DNA from 2 places in the Sphingobium wenxiniae genome. Region 1 is predicted to be linked to the other one. Evidence: riboswitches for the same ligand, from Rfam matches in the RefSeq annotation. Region 1 holds a riboswitch; the other holds the start of a gene.
The links. A riboswitch is a leader RNA that binds a small molecule or an ion and turns the genes downstream of it on or off. The one in region 1 is predicted to bind cobalamin.
Positions count from the first base shown of each region.

Region 1 (3,704 bases):
CTTGTTCGGTGCTGACGAAATAGAGGAAGATCAGCGCCAGCAGCGTACCGAATATCGCCCAGGGCAGGATTTCGCGCAGTGGTATGGTGCTGCCGCCCTGCAGGGGGATGAAGATGTCTTCGGCAAATAGCGTCGTGGTGGCCATGATGATGCTCCTTTCGGGATTTTCGCGTCCCGCCGGTGTCCGTTCGCCCGAGGAAGGTCTGACTTTCACCCGCCCCCTCTCGACAGAGATGGGCAACGGACGATAACAGTGGCGCGACCGTGCCGGAATCTCACCGGCTTCTTCCTCGACCTTGCCCGCACGACATAGGATGGAACCGGGCGCAGCGTCAACGTCCCCCGGGAGGATCGACTGATCAAGCGCCTGAACCTGCTCTGCCACGCGGCGACGCCATCTATGCGCGAAGGCGGTTTTCCGGCGCCCGGCGAAGCCGTCGATGAAGGAGGATCGCGTGCGACCGCTGGATTGCGCCTGCCCCGCCCAACCCCCAGAACTATCGTCACGAGTCCGATGGCTGCGGCGCAACAGACGGCCGATCTTTTGGGAGTGGCCGCGCAGGTCGAGCCGGCACTGCGGGACATCGATCATGGCGACTGGGCAGGACGCAGCTTCGCGGACATTCACGCGCGTGATCCAGGCGCCTTCGCTCGCTGGCTTGCCGATCCGGCACCGGGCGTGCCGGGCGGCGAAACGATGGCAGTGCTTTTGTCGAGGGTCGGGGTATGGATGGATGGCATCGACGGAGATGTGCTCGCGATCACCCATCCCATGGTCATCAGGGTCGCGATCGGCGTTGCGCTCGACCTGCCGCAGCAGGCATTATTGCGAATAGATATCGCGCCGCTTTCCAGTGTCACCCTGTCGTTCAACCGTGGCTGGCGGCTTCAGGCGCTCCGTCCCCTTTGACTGTCCGTATCCGTGGCGCTTGCGATCCGCCTGCATCTGGCATATTGGCTGCGCGTCCTTGCGGAAGGCTCCGGCTGGAATCGGGGACAATGATCGCGCTGGTGGCCTTGTGAGAGGCCTTAAAAGGGAATGCGGTGCGGATGGATACATCCATCCAATGCCGCGGCTGTCCCTGCAACTGTAAGTGGCGAGTGCGATGTACATGTGCGGACGGGCTAACGACTCGAACCGCCAGCCACTGGGCCGGACGCTAAGTCATGCGAGGCCTGGGAAGGCCGTGCATCAAGCGATGACCCATGAGCCAGGAGACCTGCCGGCGTCTGGTCGCTCTTGCCCTGGCCCAGGGGATGGCCGTGGCACGGTGAACTCCGTCTGAGCGACGAACGCGCGGCAGGGGCCGCATCGGAGACGTGCGTCGGCCGCCCATTGGCGTCCGGTCGCCGCGCGTGCCGACCGTTCGTGAACGGCACGCCCCTGTCCAACGTCGATTGGACGCCGACGGGGGACTGTCTTGAATGATATCATCCTATCGCGGCTGGCTTTTGCCGCGGTTCTTTCTTTCACCGCGACACTGGCGCAGGCCGAAACCAGCGACGATGCGGGCGGCATCGTCGTTATTGGCAAGAGCCTGGAAGAGCTGCTGCCCCAGCAACTGTCCCGCTATGGCAGCGATATCGAGACTGTTACGGACAAGCAGGTGCGCGACGGCGGATATGTCGATGTTGCGCGCGCGCTGCAGACGGTGCCGGGTCTCTATATCATGCCGGGTTCCGGGCCGTTCAGCTATGTCGATATCTCACTCCAGGGGTCGCGCACGCAGGACGTGCTGTGGACGGCCGACGGCATCCGCCTGAACAACCGGCTTTATGGCAGCACCTCGCCCAACGACACGCTGCCCGCCAGCATGATCGAGCGCATCGAGGTGCTGAAGGGTGGCGAGAGCCTCTTCTACGGCACGCAGGCGGCGGCTGGCGTCATCAATGTCGTGACGCGCGGCTTCACCGATGCCTTCAACGGACAGGTGAATGGCAGCGTCGACAGTCGCTCCGGCGTCAATCTCGACGGCTATGCGCGGGGCAGCATCGGCGATCACAAGTTCGTGGTCTATGCCTCCCGCAACCAGGCGGAAGGGTATCGCCCCTACAGCGTCATGCAGCCCAGCGCGACCGACCGGAAGCGCGGCTATCGCCTGTGGTCGGTAGGCGGCAAATATCAGTTCGATTTCACGCCAGACCTGCGTCTCAACCTGCAATATCAGCACACGGAAGCGAAACTCGACAATCTGAGCGCCTCGCGCGTCAACACAAGCCGCAACGACCGCAATGAAGAGATTGCGAGCGCTCGCCTCGATTATACCGGAAGCGACACGATCCAGTTCTTCCTCAAGGGCTATTTTCACGACTGGAAAACGGCCTATGTCCAGATACTCAATCCCATTCCAGCCGGGCCGCCGATCGTGGTTTATCCGGCTGGCACCTTCTGGGGCTATCAGGACTATGGCGGCAGCGCGGTCGTAAAACTGCATCCGCATCGCGGCCTTGAATATCTGATCGGCTATGATTTCCAGAATTTCAACGGCCGCGACGACGTGTTGCTGATCGGCAAGACCAGCGAACAGGTGCATGCCGGCATCCTTCAGGTCCGTACCACCGATGAAATCAGTGACCGAGGCCGGATCGCGGCTGGAGCGCGCTATAATGAAAGCGGCGGTGCGAAGAAGACGATCTGGAACGTCAGCGGCCGTTTCGACATCAGCGACACCCTCTATGTCGAGGGCATTGGCGGCACATCCTTCATCCTGCCTGATGCATCGTCGCTCTATGGCATCGACCCGTGCTGTGAGATCGGCAATCCGAACCTGAGGCCGGAGCAGAGCCTGAACATCAATCTGACCGTAGGTGGAGTTTTTCCGCTGGCGGGTGGTGCGCTCTACTGGAAGACGACCTATTTCCAGCGCAGGATCACGAACCTCATCGACACATATTATGGTGATCCAGCCTTTCCCAATGGCACGTTCATCAATGTCGATACCCGCGTGAAGGTGCGCGGCGCCGAGTTCCAGATCGACGCGACGCTGGCGCAGACCTGGCATATCAATGCGAGCTATACCTATACCCGGGCTCGCGACGGAGATTCGACAACCCAGCGCGACAGAACGCCCCGGCAATATGCCAAGGGCGCTATTGCCTATGCGCCGGAAGACCTGCCCTTCGGCGCCAATGTCGCGGTGAACTGGGTCGGCGACGCCTATTCCTCGCCCTTTGGCTTCCCGCGCCAGAACTATGGCAATTACGCGACCCTCGACATCGGCGCGCATCTTTATGTCGACGGCGCGGCGCGGCGGCATCGCTTCGGCGTGAATGTGGAAAACGCCACCGGCAAAGAATATGCGACGCGCGGTTTGGGATCGGCTCCCGCCGATGCGGGCGGGCGCTTTCTTTATTTCCTGCGCGGCGTGCCCCGGACGCTCCGGGTCAGTTACGGCCTGAGTTTCTAACGCTGCAATGCTCCGCTCGTTTCTCTTCCTCCATCGCTGGTCCCGCTTATTGCGGGGCAGCGGCGTCCCGCCACTTCCCGCTGCGGTAACCTTTGTCACAGGGATGGCGTTCGCAAGGCCGGGCGCAATTCCCGGGCCGAGCGCGGCAGGAGGAGACGCGAGCGGCAAATCCACCGTCACCCATGCCCCCATCCAACAAGGAGCGAATGCTTGAGCAAGATACCCACCACGGTCATCACCGGTTTTCTGGGCGCGGGCAAGACCACGCTCATCCACCATCTCCTCCAGAATGCGAAG
Region 1 is NZ_CP013264.1:458,733-462,436, reverse strand. It holds gene ATN00_RS02405 (CbtB domain-containing protein) at 1-145, opposite strand, end outside; gene ATN00_RS22740 (histidine phosphatase family protein) at 401-910, shown strand; cobalamin riboswitch at 995-1,242, shown strand; gene ATN00_RS02400 (TonB-dependent receptor plug domain-containing protein) at 1,422-3,407, shown strand; gene cobW (cobalamin biosynthesis protein CobW) at 3,618-3,704, shown strand, end outside.

Region 2 (3,704 bases), 630 kb from region 1:
GCAGGATGCGGGCAGCCAACTTATCGCCATTGCTTGCGAGGCGCGGCCCGGCCAGACGGTCATCGACCTGTGCGCCGGTGCGGGCGGAAAGACGCTGGCGCTGGCCGTCGCCATGGAGGGCAAGGGCACGCTGATCGCCGCCGACACCATCCGCTCCCGCCTTGCCCGCCTGTCTCCCCGCGCCGAGCGCGCAGGCGCGACATTCATCCAGACGCTCCTGCTCGATCAGGGACATGAAGCGCGCGCGCTGGAAAGCCTGCATGGCCGGGCCGATGCCGTGTTGGTCGATGCGCCCTGTTCCGGCACGGGCACATGGCGGCGCAACCCGGAGGCGCGCTGGCGACTGACTCCCGCCCGGCTCGACAGGCTGGTGCAGGAACAGGCCCGCATCCTCGATTTCGCCGCGCCGCTGCTGGCGCCGGGCGGCGCGCTGGTCTATGCCACCTGTGCGCTGACGGACAGGGAGGGGCGGGGTCAGGTGGAGACATTCCTGCAACGGCATGATGGCTGGATCGCGGACGCCATCGACTTGCCATTGGGGCGGGCGCACGGTCCGGGCTGGCTGCTGACGCCGGGGCATGACGGGACGGACGGTTTCTACTTCGCCCGGCTGCGCCGCGGGCCATGAAAGAGACAATGGACAAGCGCCCGCAAAATGGCGACACTTGGCCGAAAGCAACGCCTGAAACATGGCTGGAGACATTGATGCGTTTTACCCCTGCCTCGATTGCCCTTGCCGTCGTGCTGACGACCGTATCCAGCGCGGGCATGACCCAGCGGCCCGACGCGCAGATCGATCCGCGCTCGATTGAATGGCAGCGTGCGGGCGAAACCGCGCGCAAGGCGGGCAATCTGGAAGGCGCGAACGATGCGCTGGAAAGCGCGCTGGCCGTCGATCCGCGCAATCGCGCCGCTTATATCGAACTGGCGCAGGTGGCGCGGGCGCAGGGGCTGCAGGGCAAGGCCATCCGCCTGTACAATGAAGCGTTGCTGCTGGACCCGGCGGATGTCGGTGCGCTGGTGGGTCAGGGCGAAGCCATGGTGGAAAAGGGCGCCATCGCCAAGGCGAAGGAAAATCTGGCGCAGGCGCAAAAGCTGTGCCGCGCCGATTGCGCGGGCGTGGGGCCGCTTGTTGCCGCGATTGAAAAGGGACCGCCCGCCGCGGTGCTGAGCGCCAAGGAAGACGTGCCCGCACCCAAAGTCGTGCCGACCGAAACGCCCTGACCGGGTTCTGGCGGCCGCATATTGGGGCGGCAGGTTGCGGCCATTTGCGGACCTTCCCCCTTCGCTCAGGGCGAACGGAGATGGGAATAGCGGACAGTCCGCAATCCACCCAAATCCGCCATTTCCTTTGGCCTCTCACTTGATTCGCTTGGCATAAGGGACGGCTTGCCCTATGGGCGGCGGCGTCCGGGGCGCTTCAAGCGCGGCGGACATGATCGCGCTGGTGCCCCACGGGGCTGAAAAGGGAATGCGGTGCGGAGGGTTCGCCCTCTTATTCCGCGGCTGTCCCTGCAACTGTAAGCGGTGAGCGCGATGCGTATTGGTCCCACATTCCTGCAAAGGGGCGGGAAGGGGACCGGCCACTGGACGCATGTCCGGGAAGGCTGGCGCATCGCTGCTATGACCCGCGAGCCAGGAGACCTGCCAGCGCCCGGTCGCTCTTGCCCTGGTCCAGGGATAGGCCATGGCACGGTTTTCCGTCTGAGCGACGCTGCCAAGCGGCCGGGGCCGCATCGGTGCGCGTGGCGGGAACCGGCGTCGGCCTGTCGCGCGTGTCGACCGCGCGCGCGGAGTCCCCGGCCCTGAAAGTCGCAAGGACGCTCAGGGAAGAGACGAAAAAATGTTGAAATCGGGATTGCCGCTCATGGCATTGCTGGCGGCCACGCCTGCGTTGGCGCAGGATGACGATATTGTCGTCACCGCATCGGGCATTGAACAGCCGCGGGACGAGGTGGGGCAGGCGATCAGCGTGATCGACGCCGACACCATCCGCACGCGGCAGGCGGTCGATGTGACGGATTTGCTGATGACGACGCCGGGTGTGCGTTTCAATCGTTCGGGCACGACCGGCGCGGCGACGGGCGTGTCGCTGCGCGGCGCGGAAACAACGCAGACGCTGGTGCTGATCGACGGCGTGAAGGTCAATGATCCCAGCGGAATTGGCGACGGCTATGATTTCGGCCATCTGCTGGTCGGTAATATCCGCCGGATCGAAGTGCTGCGCGGTTCCAACTCTGTCGTCTATGGCAGTCAGGCGATTGGCGGCGTGGTCAATGTGATGACGGGCACGCCCGCTGAAGGCTATGCCGCCAATGCCTCGGTCGATTATGGTTATAGCGATACGCTGAACGCCAAGGCCGATGTGTCTGGCACCAGCGGCATCGCTTCGGGCGGCGTGGGCATGGCCTATTTCCGTACCGATGGCATTTCCTCGGCAGCGCGCTCCTTTGGCGCCACGGAAAAGGACGGCTACAAGAACATTGCCGCCAATGCGAAGCTCAAGCTCAGCTTCACCGATACGCTCAGCCTCGACCTGCGCGGCTATTATATTCATGCCGATCTCGATTATGACAGCTTCTTCGGCGCACCCGCCGACAGCGCTGACATCAGCAAATCGGACCAATATGTCGGCTATGCCGGCATCAATCTCGCTCTGCTCGACGGCAAGCTGACCAATCGGACGGCGGTCACCTGGTTCCGCAACGACCGCGACTATTATTTCGTGCGCGGCACGGACCCCGACTATGGCTATAGCGGCACCAACCTGCGCTTCGAATATGAAGGCGTCTATGCGCCGGTCGATCAGGCGAAGCTGGTCTTCGGCTATGAGCATGAGCGGCCCGATTATGATTTCTTCGGCTTCGGCGACACATCCAGTGCGAAGGCGAATATCGACAGCGTCTATGCCCTGGCCATCGTGAAGCCGGTCGCGGGGCTGTCTGTCACCGGCGGCGTGCGTCATGACGATCACAGCCAGTTCGGCGGCGCGACAACCTTTGGCGCGAACGCCAATTATACGCCCAACCATGGCGCGACCAATTTCCGCCTGAGCTATGGCGAAGGGTTCAAGGCGCCTTCCCTCTATCAGCTTTACGATATGTTCAGCGGCAACGCGGACCTGAAGCCGGAAAGGTCCAAAAGCTACGATATCGGCTTTGACCAGAGCCTGGACGATGGGCGGGCGATGCTGTCGGTCACCGCTTTCCGCCGCGATACGCGCAACCAGATCAACTATGACAATAACAGCTTCCTCTATGGCAATCTCGACCGCACCCGCGCCAAGGGTGTGGAGGCGACGCTGACATTGAAGCCGGTCGATGCGCTCATTCTCACCGGTTCATATAGCTATATCGACGCGCGAGACCGGTCGCCTGGCAGCGTGGATGAAGGCAAGCGCCTGCTGCGCCGCGCCGCCAATGCGGTCAGCGTGTCGGCGGATTATGCGTGGCCCTTCGGCCTCAGCACCGGCGCGACGATCACTATGGTGGGCGACAGTTTCGACCTGGACGCGAGCCGGAACAGGGTGCAACTGGACGGCTATGCCATTGTCGGCCTGCGCGCATCCTTCCCGATCGGCGAGCATCTGGAGATATATGGCCGGATCGACAATCTGTCGGATCAGGAATACGCCACGGCCTATGGCTATGGGGTCTACGGCCGGTCGGCCTATGGCGGCGTGCGTGTCCGCTTCTGATCGCGCG
Region 2 is NZ_CP013264.1:3,936,542-3,940,245, reverse strand. It holds gene ATN00_RS19260 (RsmB/NOP family class I SAM-dependent RNA methyltransferase) at 1-628, shown strand, start outside; gene ATN00_RS19255 (tetratricopeptide repeat protein) at 706-1,224, shown strand; cobalamin riboswitch at 1,434-1,666, shown strand; gene ATN00_RS19250 (TonB-dependent receptor plug domain-containing protein) at 1,844-3,697, shown strand.
Region 2: it holds a riboswitch for cobalamin, as region 1 does, so the genes downstream of both, ATN00_RS19250 (TonB-dependent receptor plug domain-containing protein) here and ATN00_RS02400 (TonB-dependent receptor plug domain-containing protein) in region 1, are expected to answer to the same signal.